DNA from 3 places in the Bradyrhizobium sp. WCU1 genome. Region 3 is predicted to be linked to each of the others. Evidence: predicted binding sites of a transcription regulator. Region 3 holds the regulator's gene; each other region holds the start of a gene.

Region 1 (5,214 bases), 3.0 Mb from region 3:
GCGCTGCGGCCGGGGTTGCCATCGCGGCCGCGAGCGCCACGCCGCTGCCGATCCCGAGCGCATAGCGCAGCGCGTCGCGGCGATCTTCGGAAATCTTCACATCGTCGGATTGAGTCAAGCGGGCCTCCCTGCACCAGGTCGCCGAAGCCTAGCGTCGGGTTCCTGTGCCAGCAAGGGCGCGCGCCTGCACCATTGGTAGGCGTGGCGAAGAGGAGATGCCCATCTCTTCACCTCCCCGTTTGCGGCCTGGCTATCGCACATCGCCTGCCCTCGCCGGGGCGCACCGTCAAAAACTCGAAAACAACCCCATGCAAAGGAGCCGGCCGCGTGCCGGCAGTCGACACGTCAACTTGACATGTCGGGCAAATCAGAGGCATTATTCTATTATTCCGAAAATGCGCGATGTGCCTCCCCCCGCAAGAACGGGGAGAGGGGAAACAACGGGATCAATACCGTCCCGGCACGAACATCTCCGGCGGGATCGGACCGCGGTGATAGTCGGGGTTGCGCACCCGCGGCGGCAGCACCACCGGTTGGTGGGCGACGTGCTGATAGGGGATCTGGCTCAACAGATGCGAGATGCAGTTGAGCCGGGCGCGCTTCTTGTCGACGGCATCGACGATCCACCACGGCGAGTCCGGCAGGTGGGTGCGCTCCAGCATCGTCTCCTTGGCCTTGGTGTAGAGCTCCCAGCGGGTCCTCGCCTCGACGTCCATCGGGCTCAGCTTCCATTGCTTCAGCGGATCCTGGATCCGCATCGAGAAGCGGAATGCCTGCTCCTCGTCGGTGATCGAGAACCAGTATTTCAGCAGGATGGTTCCGGAGCGGATCAGCATGCGCTCGAAGTCCGGCACCGAGTTGAAGAACTCCTCATACTGCTCGTCGGTGCAGAATCCCATCACCTTCTCGACGCCGGCGCGGTTGTACCAGCTGCGGTCGAACAGCACGATCTCGCCGCCGGCCGGCAGGTGCGAGACATAGCGCTGGAAGTACCATTGCGTGCGCTCGCGCTCGTTCGGCGCCGGCAGCGCCGCGATGCGGCAGACGCGCGGGTTGAGCCGCTGGGTGATGCGCTTGATGACGCCGCCCTTGCCGGCGGAATCGCGGCCCTCAAACAGCACGACGACCTTCTTCTTCTCGTGCTGCACCCAGTCCTGCAGCTTGACCAGCTCGCCCTGCAGCCGCAGCAATTCGCGGAAGTAGAACTTGCGGTCGATCGACGGCTTTCCGGCTTCCCCGTCATGGTCGAGCTCGTCGAGCCTGATGTCGTCGAGTTCGAGCTCGAGTTCCTCGTCGAGATTGTCGGCCATCTCCTGATGGATGCGGGCGCGCAAGGCTTCCTCACGCAGTGCTTCCTCGTGGGCGGCTTCGTCGGTGAGGTGGGGAGCGGTCATGAAGGTCCGTCTTTCAGTGTGTTAGATGGATCGACGGGAGCATTGACGGGCGATGTTACCCCTCTATGACAATGCCATGACCGCTGTCTCACGCCGGCGCCGCGGCTGTGCTAACAAGCGCCAACAACACGAAAATGGGAGATGCCGATGATTTCGCTCACGCCAAAAGACGTCCTGCCGGAGGACGGCACCGCCGGCGCGCTGGTCGGACGGGTCTGGCTGCCGCAGGCGGGCGGACCGGCCGTGGTTGCGGTGCGGGCGGACGGCGTGTTCGACGTCACCGCGCGTTTCCCCACCGTGAGCGCGCTCTGCGAGGAAGCCGATCCCGCTGCCGCATTGCGCGCCACGCGCGGCGAGCGGATCGGCGATTTCGAGACGATCCTCGCCAACACGCCGCCCGACCGCCGCGACGCGACCAAGCCGCATCTGCTCGCGCCGGTCGACCTGCAGGTGCTGAAGGCCGCCGGCGTCACCTTTGCGATCTCGATGCTGGAGCGCGTGATCGAGGAGCGGGCGCGCGGCAATCCGTCCTCGGCGGAGGCGATCCGCAAGGAAGTGGTGCGCCTCGTCGGTGACGATCTCTCCAAGCTGAAGCCCGGCTCCGAGCAGGCGATGCGGCTGAAGCAGGTGCTGATCGATCAGAATGCCTGGAGCCAGTATCTGGAGGTCGGCATCGGTCCCGATGCCGAAGTGTTCACCAAGGCGCCGACACTGTCCTCGGTCGGCACCGGCATGGATGCCGGGCTGCATCCGAAGTCGACCTGGAACAATCCCGAGCCGGAGGTCGTGCTCGTCGTCTCCGGCGCCGGCAAGATCGTCGGCGCCGCGCTCGGCAACGACGTCAATCTGCGCGACTTCGAGGGCCGCTCGGCGCTGCTGCTGTCGAAGGCCAAGGACAACAATGCCTCCTGCGCCATCGGTCCGCTGCTGCGGCTGTTCGATCAGACGTTCTCGCTCGACGACGTCAGGAAGATGGATGTCGGCCTGACCGTGACCGGCACCGATGGCTTCGTGCTCGAGGGCCATTCCTCGATCTCCAAGATCAGCCGCGACCCGACCGATCTGGTCGCGCAAACCATCGGCCCCGTGCATCAATATCCCGACGGCTTTGCGCTGTTCCTCGGCACGATGTTCGCGCCGGTGAAGGACCGCGACGCCAAGGGCGAGGGCTTCACCCACAAGCGCGACGACATCGTCACCATCGCGGCGCCTCAGCTCGGCAAGCTCGTCAACCGCATGCGCGGCAGCGACGAATGCGAGCCGTGGACGTTCGGCGTCGGTGCGTTGATGAAGAACCTGGCGCAGCGCAAGGTGCTGTGATGCCGCTGTAGCTGCGTAGGATGAGTTTCGCTGCGCTCTACACATCTTACGCACTGCGGATGTGCGCGAACTGCGGCCCGATCACGGGCTTCTGGGTGTGATCCGCCTTGTCATGTGGTACCCCGCGCCGGTCGATAACGTGCTAGCGTTAGCCGCAGCCGCCGGCGTTCTCGAACATGTTCAGAAACCTGTGCGGCAGAACGATCGCGCGCCGCAACTTCAGCGCGCGCAGATGCGCGAAATTCAGAGCGACCGCTTGTCGCGCCCTTATGTGATCCAGTTCATCCTCGTTCGCGCTGATCCGCTTCAGCATGGTGGCTCGACGCGAACAGAAGGAGTCGCGGACATGAGCAAGCAGCCAGCAAGTGGAATGCCGGAGTGGCTCACGACCGACGTGCTCGTGATTGCCGTCTCATTGGCGATCATCCTGATCGGCGTCTGGATCGCGCCGTAGCCCGGTGAGCGCAGAGGCAGCGGACCGCGGTAAGCGATCCTGGGATGGCGTTGCCGCCAACCGCGCGCGGCGGCGATGACGAGCCCTACAGGCCGATCATCCGGAAGATCATGCCGCCGATATTGGGACCGTGATGGCGGTGGCGGCGATGACGGCTTCGCGGCGGTTCGTCGTTGGCTGCGGCCATTGCGGTCCTGCCGCCGTCCTGCCCGGGGCCGACCGCGTCGAACGCCGCCTTCTGCTCGTCGCTGAGCGCGCCGTAGAAGGTGTCGAGGGCCGGGCGTACCGTCCCGATCGCCTGGAGCATGGAATCGAGCCGTGCTCCGACTGCCGCAAGGCGCGCCGGCGGCGTGCGCGCATCGCTGGGCGGACAGGACGATTTCAATGCGTCCTCGGCCTTTGTTGCCGCGTCCCGCAAGGCATCGAGGCTCGCCCGCTGCGCGTCGGTGGGTTTGACGTCGCGTTCGATGATCTCGCTGGGCCATGCGATGGCGGCAGGTTGCGCCGCGTTGCAATTGCCGTTGTCTCGCGTCGCCTCGCGTCTGCTGCGTTGCTGATCCGCTGCCAGCGCGGTCACCTTGGCTTTCTGATCGTCGCTGAGCAGCCCGTAGAACTTCTCCAGCGCCGGTTGCAGGGTGCCGACCGCGTCGCGCATGGCCTGGAGGCGCTGCTGCATCGAGGCGAGGCGGCTCGGCGCGGTCAACGGGATGTCCTTGGGACATGAACTGAGAATGGTTTCGGACGCCTTCTGCGATGCAGTGGCGAGTTCGTCGAGCGCCGCGCTCTGCTCCGCATTGGGCTGGATCGCGCTGCGGAATTGTTCGATCGGGAAGCCCGCGATATCGCTTCTGTCGCTACCGCACATGTCGGCGAGGGTCGCAGTTTGAGCGGGCGCACCGGAGCGGCCCGCGACCGGCGGCCGCGGACCGGTACGGCCGGGCAGGTAGTCGGCATAGCCGCTCAAGGCATCGTAGTCATAGGGGCCGAACAGGCCGGTATAGATGTCGTTGTAGCCATAGTCCCAGAAGTACGGGTCGTAGTCGTCGCCCCACCAGGCGTAGTCGTAGAGATCGTAATAGGCATAGGGCCAGAACACCGGACCGACCCAGCCGAAACCGCCATGCGGATGGCGCCACCACCAGCCGCCATTGTGGTTGTGATAGCCCCAGGCGGCGCCGGCGGCGGCCGTCATGATCGCGGCGCGCGCCGCCGGGTTGCGCAAGCCGCCCGGGCTGCGCAGGGCGGCCGTGACCGGACGCGAGGACAAAGTGCGACCGATGGCGCTGGCGTTGCGCCGCATCGCGGCGGCCGACGGCGCCTGGCGGCTCGCAGCTACGCCGTGCGAGAACGCCGGATTGCGGCTGACGGCCGGGCTGTGGGCCATGGCCGGATTGTGGACGGCATGGAATTGCCGCGCGCCGCCGCTGCGTCCCATTCTTGTCGCGGCATGGGGCGCCGTATGGATGGTATGGAAACCGCCCGCGCGGGCGCCGCCACCGTGAAAGCCTCCTCCGTGGAAGCCACCCGCACGAAGCCCGCCGCCGTGGAAACCGCCACCACCGCCATGGAAGCCACCACCGCCACGGAAGCCGCCGCCACCGTGGAAACCGCCGCCACCGTGACCGCCGCCGCGGGCTGCCTGTGCGGGATCGGCGAACAGCGTCACCGGTGCCGCGGTCGCGAGCACCGCGATGAGCGCCAACCAGACGTGTCTGCGGCGAGCCATGTTCGTTCTCACTTGTGTCAAAACACTCAATAATGCTCGATACCAACACGCCACGCTGCCGCTCGGTTCCCGCCGCAACCTGAATTGCGTGCGACTCTTTGCGGGCCGGTTGTTGCGCAGCGGCGATGACACCGCGTTGTTTGACGGCTTAAAGCGAGAGCCATCCACGCCGTCGTGCTGGCGAAAGCCAGGACCCATTATCCCGAATGTCTGTTGTTGCGCGACGCCGGGGCCACGATCCCGTTCATCACCGAATGTGGTGGTTATGGGTCCTGGCCTTCGCCAGGACGACACTGTGGGGTGACGCGGTTCGGCTCACC
Region 2 (5,214 bases), 2.6 Mb from region 3:
CGAAGAAATTCAGCGCGAAAGCGAGCACCGCGCCGGTCAGCGTGCCGACATAGCTGATCAGGATCGTCTCGCCGAGCATCCTCAGCCATTTATGCCAGCCCCAGAACCATTCGCCGGGATCGGTCCAGACCCGCGCGCCGGAATCGAGCGTGAGAATACGATCGAAATAGCTGACGAAGTTGCCGAAATAGGTGAACAGCGTGCGCAAATTCACTTCGGCGCCGAAGGCCGCGATGACCAGAACGATGCAAAACGCCGCGGTGGCCAGCGCGCCCTTCAGCCGCTTGCGCGCGACCGCCTTGCGGTAGGCGTCTTCCAGCACCGCCAATTGCTGGGCTGGAAGAATGGATACGGCAGTGGCCATCGTTCTGGTCGGTTTGGCTGGAGGTCAAATGCAACGGGCCGGGTTATTGAAACCCGGCCCGGTTCGTTTCCGGGAGGCGATCAGCTCGCCTTCTTGCGCAGCCTGTCGACGAACTTGATCAGCTCGATCGTGCTGTCCCAATCCTTGGTCGTAGCGGGATGGAAGCCCTTCTTCTGGCCGTCGGAGAGACGGTCGAAGGCGGCCTTGTCCTTGGTCGGCGCGTCGAAGAAGGCCTTGGCGATCGCCGCCTTCAGATCTTCCGGAAGGTCGGTGTTGTAGGCGTAGGGGCCGTTGATGATCGGCGACGACTTGTTGATGATACGGAAGTCGTCCTTCTTCATTGCCGAGCCGTCGGCGTTCTTCAGCATGCCCTTGGTCAGCATCTGAGCGAGCGTCGAGTCGTCCTCGTTGGTCCACTGGTTGGCCGCGATGTCGACGGTGCCCTGGGCCAGCGCCAGCACGGCGTTTTCGTGGCTGCCGGTGAACACGACCTTGCCGAAGAAGCCCTCGGCATCGTGGATGCCCATCTTGTCGAGCTCGAAGCGCGGCACGTTGTTGCCCGAGGTGGAATTCGGATCGACCAGGCCGAGGTTCTTGCCCTTCAGGTCTTCCACCTTCTTGTAGGGGCTCGAGGCCTTGACGAAGAACACCGAATAGTAGCCGGTCGAACCGTCGGCGTTCATGTCGTTGGCGAAGGCGTCGGTCTTGACGCCGGTCAGGCGGGCGCGGGCGAACGAGGCCGAGCCGTAGCTGGCAATCTGGATGTTGCCGGAACGCTGGCCTTCGATGACGGCCGCGTAGTCATTGGCGATGCGCAGCGTGACCTTCACGCCGAGCTCCTTCGACAGATACGCGACGAACGGCGTCCAGCGTTCGGTGACGCCCGAGGCGTTCTCGGCCGGCACCACCGCGAAGGTGAGCTCCGGATACTTTGCCTTCCAGTCCTGCGCGGAGGCCGAACCGGCAAAAGCCAGCGCGGCAGCGCCGGCCAGAATGATGCGACGAGTGATCATGACTACCCCTGTTCTGTAGTTGCACCTGTTGGCCGGGCAAAATGCCCGGCCTCTCGGATTGAAAATGACGCGACGCTCAGGCCGCGGCAGCGGTGCCGAGCGCCGGCGCGGTCGCGCCGTCGGGCGCCGGCAGCGGCGCCGCGCCGATGACGTCATTGGCCTCGAGGTCATAGAGCTCGCGGGCGATATGGTCGGTGAGCGCCGCAGGCGCTCCGTCGAACACCACGCGGCCGGCCGCCATACCGACCAGACGGTCGCAGTAGGTGCGCGCGAGGTCGAGCGAGTGCAGATTGCAGAGCACGGTGATGCCGAAATGCTTGTTGATGCGCAGCAGCGCATCCATCACGATCTTGGTGTTGCGCGGATCGAGCGAAGCGATCGGCTCATCGGCAAGGATGATGTCGGGCTCCTGCACCAGCGCGCGGGCGATGGCGACACGCTGCTGCTGGCCGCCGGAGAGCTGGTCGGCGCGCTGCGCCGCGAGCTGGGCGATGTCGAACTGCTCGAGTGCGGACAGCGCGAGCGCCCTGTCCTGCTCCGGCCAGACCTGCGCCAGCGAGCGCCATGACGGAATCTGGGCAAGCCGGCCCATCAGCACGTTGGTCAGCACGTCGAGACGGCCGACCAGATTGAATTGCTGGAAGATCATCGCCGAACGCGCCCGCCACTGCCGCAGCGCCTTGCCGCGCAGCGCGGTCACGTCAGTGCCTTCGAACAGGATACGGCCGGAGGTCGGATCGGCGAGACGGTTGATCATCCGCAGCAGCGTCGATTTGCCGGCACCGGAGCGGCCGATCACGCCGACAAAGCTGCCCGGCGCAATCGAGAAAGACGCGTTGTCGACCGCGGCTTTTGCGCCGAAACGGCACGTCAAACCTTCCACCACCAGCATGTAATGCTCCAACCGCGTCACGTTGGGCCATCGCTATCCCCGGCGTTTTACAGTTATGTGACGGTTGCGCTGCGGTGCGGCGATCGTTCACACCCGTCTTTGTCCACCCCTTGCTGTCACCGCGACGTCATGATGTTGTCATCAAGCATCCCGATGACGAGCGCACATCTCCCCGGAAGCCAACGATTTGCAAGATCAGCGGAGGCCCTGATGGCCGGAAAAACACTCTCGGTTGTGCCGACCGTCGACCCGACTGCGTCGGTTCGCGAGAGCAAGCTCGGCAAATATACCGAGGTCGGCGCACGCACGATCCTGCTTGAAGTCAGCATGGATGACTATTCCTACGTCGTGAACGACAGCCAGATCACCTACACGTCGATCGGCAAGTTCTGCTCGATCGCGGCGATGACCAGGATCAATCCCGGCAACCACCCGATGCATCGCGCGACCCAGGCGCATTTCACCTACCGCGCCAGCGCCTATTTTCCCGGAGAGAGCGACGACACCGACTTCTTCAACTGGCGACGTGCGCACCACGTGCATATCGGCCATGACGTCTGGATCGGTCATGGCGCGATCGTGCTCGCTGGGCGGAACATCGGAACCGGCGCGGTCGTCGCTGCCGGTGCGATCGTCACCAAGGACGTGCCCGCCTATGCCATCGTCGCCGGCAATCCCGCGCGTCCGGTGAAGCGGCGCTTTTCCGAGGATGTCGCGGATCGCCTCGCCGCACTCGCATGGTGGGACTGGGATCACGAGACACTTCGTCGTGTTCTGCCCGACTTTCGCAAGCTCGCGGTCGAGGAATTCCTCGACAAGTACGAGGCCGAAGCCGTATCTCAATCAAAAGCAAAACAACGGAGCGCGACATCGTGACGGACATTTTCATCGAGGGCGGGCGCGCGCTGGTTGACGGTGCATTCGTAGAGACCTCGCTGCGCACCGCGGGCCGCGACATCGGCGCGCTCGACACCGAACAGGGGCGCGCCGCGCTTCATATCGATGCCAGCGGCCTCCTGGTGCTGCCCGGCATCATCGATCTGCACGGCGATGCGTTCGAGCGGCAGATGATGCCGCGCCCAAGCGTCGACTTCCCGACCGACGTGGCACTGATCGACAGCGATCGGCAGGCGATCGCCAACGGCATCACCACCGTCTTCCATGGCACGACCTGGTCGTGGGAGCCTGGCCTGCGCAGTGCGGAAAATGCGCGGAAGCTGCTCGATGCGATCGAGGCGCTGCGGCCGCAGCTCGCCGCCGACACGCGTTTCCATCTGCGCCACGAGACCCACAATCTCGACGCCGAGACCGAGATCATTCAATGGCTCAGCGAAGGTCGGATCGACCTGTTCGCCTTCAATGACCACAGCAACGTGAAGCCGAAGAAGCGCAACCAGCTGGCCGAACGGGCCGGGCTCTCGGTCGAGGCCATCAACGAGATGCTCGACCAGGTGGTCGCGCGCCGTCCCGAAGTGCCGGCCTCGATCGCGCGGCTGGCCGCCGCGGCACGCGCGGCCGATATCCGCATGCTCTCTCATGACGACAACACTCCGGTGATGCGTCAGGAGTTTCGCGCGCTGGGCGCCACGATCGCCGAATTCCCCGTCAATGAAGAAACCGCGCGCGACGCCGCGGCCGCCGGCGACTTCATCGTGTTCGGCGCGCCCAACGTGGTGCGCGGCGGCAGCCACACCGGCTGGACCAAGGCGTCCGACATGATCGCACAGGGGCTCTGCTCGGTGCTGGCGTCGGACTATTACTATCCGGCGCAGCTGCTCGCCGCCTTCCGCCTCGCCGCTGACGGCATCCTGCCGCTCGCCAGGGCCTGGGACCTGATCTCGTCGGCACCGGCACGCGCGGCAGGGCTCGTCGATCGCGGCGTGCTCGCGGCGGGCCGCCGCGCCGACATCATCGTCGTCGACGACAAGGTGCCGCTGCGGCCGCGCATCGTCGCGGTGATCTCGTCCGGACGGCTGGTGCATCTGGCCGATGCGAGCTGCCTCGTTCATTCGATCGCGCCGCGCAAGACCGTTGCGGCGGCGTAGTTCGGCTCTGCTGTCATGACCACTACACCGCGCTACGCGATCTATTACGCGCCGTCACCCGACAGCGCCCTGCACCGCTTCGGTTCGGCACTGCTCGGCTATGATGCGGTGTCGGGCGACGACCTGCCGTTTCCCGATGGCGTCACGCCGGACTGGCGCGAGGTGACGGAGGACCCCCGCAAGTACGGCTTCCACGCCACGCTGAAGGCGCCAACCGCGCTCGCCGACGGCAGCAATGAGGCCGCGCTTCTCGATGCCTGTGCCGCCTTCGCCGGCCGCGCGCGGCGCATTCCTGTGATCGAACCGGTGGTCGATGCCATCAGCGGCTTCATCGCCGTGATTCCGGCGAGCCGTTCCGATGATCTGCAACAGCTTGCCGCCGACTGCGTCACCGCGTTCGACCCGTTCCGCGCACCACTGACGGCTGAGGATCGCGCGCGGCGCAAGCCCGAACGGCTCACCGCGCGGCAATGCGACTATCTCGACCGCTGGGGCTATCCCTACGTGATGGAGGAATTCCGCTTCCACATGACGCTGACGGGACGGCTGAGCGACGAGCGGCGCGGCCCTATCGTGGCGCGGCTGCGCGAGCGGTTCGCCGCAGTCGACCTCTCGACGCTCGCGATCGACCGCATCGCGCTGTTCAAGCAGGCGGAGCCGGCCTCACGCTTCCGGATCATCGGAAGCTGGCTCTTGCAGGCGAGCTAGTCCCGCTTCGCGAGTTCGGCCAGAAGCCACTTCTTGAACGTCTGCAGCGCGCGATTGCGCTGCGCGCCGGACGGATGAACCAGCCAGTAACTGCCAGTGACGTGACCGACCGGCAAGAGCCGGCGGATGGTGCCGCGCCGTTCGCTTTCCGCGATGAACGGCTCGAGCGCGAGCGCAACGCCGGCACCCCGC
Region 3 (5,214 bases):
TCGACCCTGCTGCGCATCTTCAACCGGATGTATGACCTGTATCCGGGCCAGCGCGCGGTCGGCCAGTTGATGCTGGACCAGACCAACATTCTCGATCCCAAGCTCGACCTCAATCTGCTGCGTGCGCGGGTCGGCATGGTGTTCCAGAAGCCGACGCCGTTCCCGATGACGATCTACGAGAACATCGCCTTCGGCATTCGCCTCTATGAGAAGATCTCGAAGTCCGAGATGGACGATCGGGTCGAGAAGGCGCTGCGCGGCGGTGCGCTGTGGAACGAGGTCAAGGACAAGCTGAACGCCTCCGGCCTGTCGCTCTCCGGCGGCCAGCAGCAGCGGTTGTGCATCGCGCGCACCGTCGCGGTGCGCCCCGAAGTGATCCTGTTCGACGAGCCCTGCTCGGCGCTCGATCCGATCTCGACCGCCAAGGTCGAGGAGCTGATCCAGGAGCTCTCCGAGGACTACACGATCGCGATCGTGACCCACAACATGCAGCAGGCGGCGCGCGTCTCCGACAAGACCGCCTTCATGTATCTCGGCGAACTGATCGAGTTTGACGACACCAACAAGATCTTCACCTCACCGAGTGATCGACGCACCCAGGACTACATCACCGGCCGGTTCGGTTAGAGCATGATCCGGAAAAGTGGCAACCGGTTTTCCGATCGGATCATGCTGAAATATGGACACGAGATCATGGTCCCCAAGGGATCATGATCGAGGGAGACAAGCGATGGCTTCTGAACATACCGCCAAGGCATTCGACAGCGACCTGCAGGAGTTGACCCGCCTGGTCGCCGAGATGGGCGGCCTCGTCGAGCGGATGATCACCGAGTCGGTCGACGCGCTGATCCGCCGCGACGTCGCGCTCGGCAAGCGCGTGGTCGCCGCCGACATCGAGATCGACAATCTGCAGCGCGTCATCGAAGAGCGCGCGGTGCTGACGATCGCGCGCCGCCAGCCGATGGCGATCGACCTGCGCGAGATCGTCAGCGCGATGCGCGTGGCCACCGATCTCGAGCGGATCGGCGACCTTGCCAAGAACATGGGCAAGCGTGTCGCGGCGCTGGAAAGCGACTTCCAGCCGCTGAAGCTGATCCGCGGCCTCGAGCACATGACCGACCTCGTGCTGTCGCAGGTCAAGTCTGTGCTCGACGCCTATGCCGCGCACGACCTGCCGGCGGCGATGAACGTCTGGAAGGGCGACGAGGAGGTCGACGCGATCTGCACCTCGCTGTTCCGCGAGCTGCTCACCTACATGATGGAGGATCCGCGCAACATCTCATTCTGTATCCATCTGATGTTCTGCGCCAAGAACATCGAGCGGATCGGCGATCACGCCACCAATATCGCCGAGACGGTGTTCTACATGATCGAAGGCCAGCAGATCACCGACAAGCGCCCGAAGGGCGACATGACCAACTTTGCCACCACGGTGCCGGGTAACACGTAGTCGACGGCGTTTCGGTTTGCGTCAGGGCAACGGATCACCACAGAGAAAGAACTTAGACCGATGAGCGCACGCATTCTGGTAGTCGAAGACGAGGAAGCGCTGACGACACTGTTGCGCTACAACCTCGATGCCGAAGGCTACGATGTCGAAACGGTGGGGCGCGGCGACGATGCCGACACCCGGCTGAAGGAGCGCGTTCCCGACCTCGTGGTGCTGGACTGGATGCTGCCGGGCCTGTCCGGCATCGAGCTGTGCCGACGGTTGCGGGCGCGGCCCGAGACCAAGCAGCTTCCGATCATCATGCTGACCGCGCGCGGCGAGGAGAGCGAGCGGGTGCGCGGGCTGGCCACCGGCGCCGACGATTACATCGTCAAGCCGTTCTCGGTGCCGGAATTGCTGGCACGGGTGAAGGGCCTGTTGCGCCGCGCGAGCCCGGAGCGGCTTGCGACCGTGCTGACCTATGGTGACATCGAGCTCGACCGCGAGAAGCGCCGCGTGGCGCGTTCGGGGCGCCCGATCGATCTCGGGCCGACCGAATATCGCCTGCTTGAATTCTTCCTCGAGCATCCCGGCCGCGTATTCAGCCGCGAGCAGCTGCTCGACAGCGTCTGGGGCCGCGACATCTACATCGATGAGCGCACCGTCGACGTGCATATCGGCCGCCTGCGCAAGCTGCTCAATCCGGGCCGCGAGCAGGATCCGATCCGCACCGTGCGCGGCGCCGGCTATGCGCTCGACGACCGCTTCGCGAAAGCCGAGCCGCAGCCGTAACGGCTTGGTCGCGATCACAGGCCACAACACGGCGTCGTCCTGTTGGCTCCATGACGAGCTGCGCACCACAAAAAAATCCCCGCTTTCGCGGGGATTTGTTTTGAAGTCTTCCGTCGTTTCCCGAGTGCTTACTTGATCTGTGGCTTCGCCGATGGCCGGCGGCGATCGGCGGCGGGCTGGTAGGCGACGCGCGAGTGATGTGCGCAATAGGGCAGGCCGGCGAGCGCCTTGCCGCCGCAGAAGAAGAATTCCGGGCTCGAGGGATCGCCGACCGGCCAATGGCAGGTCGCCTCGTTGAGCTCGAGCAGCGACAGCCGCTGGCTCATCGGCACCACGTTGTCGAAGGAGATCGGATCGGGCTCCATCTCGACCTCGAAGGCGTGTGCGAGCGCGGTGTTGCCGCGCGAAACCGGGCGCGCCACCCGCATCATGTGCTGGGCGGGACGGGCCTTGCGCTGCCGCGGCGCGGCGGTCGAGGGGGCCTTGGCGCGGCCGGAGAGGCCGAGCCGATGCACTTTGCCGATCACGGCGTTTCGCGTCACATTGCCAAGTTCCGCTGCGATCTGGCTGGCCGAAAGGCCAGACTCCCAGAGCTTCTTCAGCTGCTCGACGCGATCGTCGGACCAGGTCAATACCGTCATCGCATTCTTCCTTTCGCATGGCGCCGGCCAGTCATTGGAGCGGCGCTGCGAGCCAAATCTGGACAAATATCCCTGCGGCCAGAATCCCTTAGCCCTCGCCGGACACGATGTTGCGCCCGAACGTTTACGTGAGACACGAAGGCTACTTAGAGGGTCCAGTACTGCCGCACGAGATGTCGTACCCGACAGGCCAAACGCTACAATATGGCGTGACTCTGGCGCAAGAGTCCGCGGTCGTGCGTCCACATGTTCCCACAAAGTTAAGCATTGCTATGAGGCTTTTCCACTGCACCGGAATGCTCCGGATTGCGCTGGTTTGGCATTGCAGGACGGCCGGCAAAGGGCGGCTCCTGGCGATTGACACCGACCGGCCGCAGCATAGAATGACCCCACGTGCCGCCCGCAAAGGCGGCCGTTTTGTTTTCCGAAGCTGGCCGTTGCTGCGCTGGCGTCAATGCGCGCGGCAATTGTCGGCCCCAAACCGGCAGTGAACGCCATGACCAACAGCGCCCCGTCGCATCTGCTCCCCGTCTTCGCCAGGGTCGATCTCGGCTTCGAGCGCGGTGAGGGCGCCTGGCTGATCGCAACCAACGGCGACCGCTATCTCGATTTCACCTCGGGCGTCGCGGTGAACGCGCTCGGGCACGCGCATCCGCATCTGGTCAAGGCGCTGCAGGAACAGGCGACCAAGCTGTGGCACATGTCGAACCTGTTCAAGAGCCCCGACGGCGAGGTGCTCGCCGCGCGGCTGTGCGAGCAGAGCTTTGCCGACTTCGTATTCTTCTGCAATTCCGGCGCTGAGGCGATGGAGGGCGTGATCAAGCTGGTCCGCCATCATCACTTCTCCAAGGGCCATGGCGAGCGCTACCGCATCATCACCTTCGAGGGCGCGTTCCATGGCCGCACGCTGGGCACGCTGGCCGCGACCGGCTCGGCGAAATATCTCGAGGGCTTCGGTCCGCCGATGGACGGCTTCGACCAGGTGCCGCATGGCGACATCGAGGCGGTGAAGAAGGCGATCGGTCCGCACACCGCCGGCATCCTGATCGAACCGGTGCAGGGCGAGGGCGGCGTGCGCGGCGCGCCGCAGGCGTTCTTCAAGGCATTGCGCGCGCTGTGCGACGAGCACGGCCTGTTGCTCGCCTTCGACGAGGTGCAGACCGGCATGGGCCGCACCGGCGAGCTGTTCGCTTACAAGCGCACCGGCGTGACGCCCGATGTGATGTCGCTGGCCAAGGCGCTCGGCGGTGGATTCCCGATCGGCGCGGTGCTGGCGACCGCGCAGGCCGCGGCCGGCATGGCGCCGGGCTCGCATGGCTCGACCTTCGGCGGCAATCCGCTCGCGGTTGCCGCCGCCAATGCCGTGCTCGACGTCGTGCTCAAGCCCGGCTTCTTCGAGCACGTGCAGAAGATGTCGCTGTTGCTCAAGCAGAAGCTCGCCTCCGTGGTGGACCGCTATCCCGGCGTGCTGTCGGAGGTGCGCGGCGAGGGCTTGCTGATAGGCGTCAAGGCCGTGGTGCCGTCCGGCGATCTGATCACCGCGCTGCGCAACGAGAAGCTGCTCACCGTCGGCGCCGGCGACAATGTGGTGCGGTTCCTCGCGCCCTTGATCGTGACCGAAGCCGAGATCGACCAGTCGATCGCCTCGCTCGAGCGCGCCTGCGCGACATTGTCGCCGGCGCAGCCGAGGAAGGCCGGATAATGAGCAAGCCGGTCCGTCATTTCCTCGACATCAACGAGCTGCCGCTCGGCGAGCTGCGCAACATGCTGTCGGCCGGCGCCGCCATGAAGGCGAAGCTGAAGGCGCATGAGAAGGGCAGGAAGCCGCTCGAAGGCAAGACGCTGGCGATGATCTTCGAGCGCCCGTCGACCCGCACCAGGGTGTCGTTCGACGTCGGCATGCGCCAGCTCGGCGGTGAATCCATCATGCTGACCGGCGCCGAGATGCAGCTCGGCCGCGGCGAGACCATCGCCGACACCGCGCGCGTGCTGTCGCGCTATGTCGATGCGATCATGATCCGCATCCTCAACCACGACGCGCTGCTCGAACTCGCCGCGCATGCCACCGTCCCCGTCATCAACGGCCTGACCCGGCGCTCGCATCCCTGCCAGGTGATGGCCGACCTCATGACCTATGAGGAAAATCGCGGCTCGATCGCGGGCAAGACCGTGGCGTGGACCGGCGACGACAACAACGTGCTGGCGTCCTGGGCGCACGCCGCCGAGCGGTTCAAGTTCCAGCTCAATATCGCGACGCCTCCGGAGCTGTCGCCGAAGAAGCCGATGCGCGACTGGATCAAGGCGACCGGCGCGCCTATCGTGCTCGGCACCGACCCGGAAGCCGCCGTGCGT

The links. Region 3 encodes PhoB, which activates phosphate uptake and scavenging genes when phosphate is short. Its sites were predicted from a motif close to TGTCATNNANCTGTCAT; they were not measured.
Region 1: a site for PhoB is predicted at 1,460-1,476, ahead of ppk2 (polyphosphate kinase 2). Genes of this name have one in related genera too.
Region 2: a site for PhoB is predicted at 2,395-2,411, ahead of phnC (phosphonate ABC transporter ATP-binding protein). Genes of this name have one in related genera too.

What each region holds. Positions count from the first base shown of each region.
Region 1 is NZ_CM130280.1:1,235,978-1,241,191, reverse strand. It holds gene ACTUWL_RS05675 (transporter substrate-binding domain-containing protein) at 1-118, opposite strand, end outside; gene ppk2 (polyphosphate kinase 2) at 447-1,394, opposite strand; gene ACTUWL_RS05665 (fumarylacetoacetate hydrolase family protein) at 1,542-2,714, shown strand; gene ACTUWL_RS05660 (hypothetical protein) at 2,863-3,027, opposite strand; gene ACTUWL_RS05655 (Spy/CpxP family protein refolding chaperone) at 3,254-4,894, opposite strand.
Region 2 is NZ_CM130280.1:1,646,129-1,651,342, forward strand. It holds gene phnE (phosphonate ABC transporter, permease protein PhnE) at 1-364, opposite strand, end outside; gene phnD (phosphonate ABC transporter substrate-binding protein) at 445-1,377, opposite strand; gene phnC (phosphonate ABC transporter ATP-binding protein) at 1,454-2,269, opposite strand; gene ACTUWL_RS07420 (transferase hexapeptide repeat family phosphonate metabolim protein) at 2,480-3,145, shown strand; gene ACTUWL_RS07425 (alpha-D-ribose 1-methylphosphonate 5-triphosphate diphosphatase) at 3,142-4,314, shown strand; gene ACTUWL_RS07430 (DUF1045 domain-containing protein) at 4,330-5,022, shown strand; gene ACTUWL_RS07435 (LysR substrate-binding domain-containing protein) at 5,019-5,214, opposite strand, start outside.
Region 3 is NZ_CM130280.1:4,253,336-4,258,549, forward strand. It holds gene pstB (phosphate ABC transporter ATP-binding protein PstB) at 1-627, shown strand, start outside; gene phoU (phosphate signaling complex protein PhoU) at 731-1,450, shown strand; gene phoB (phosphate regulon transcriptional regulator PhoB) at 1,511-2,221, shown strand; gene ACTUWL_RS19730 (GcrA family cell cycle regulator) at 2,350-2,862, opposite strand; gene ACTUWL_RS19735 (aspartate aminotransferase family protein) at 3,359-4,564, shown strand; gene argF (ornithine carbamoyltransferase) at 4,564-5,214, shown strand, end outside.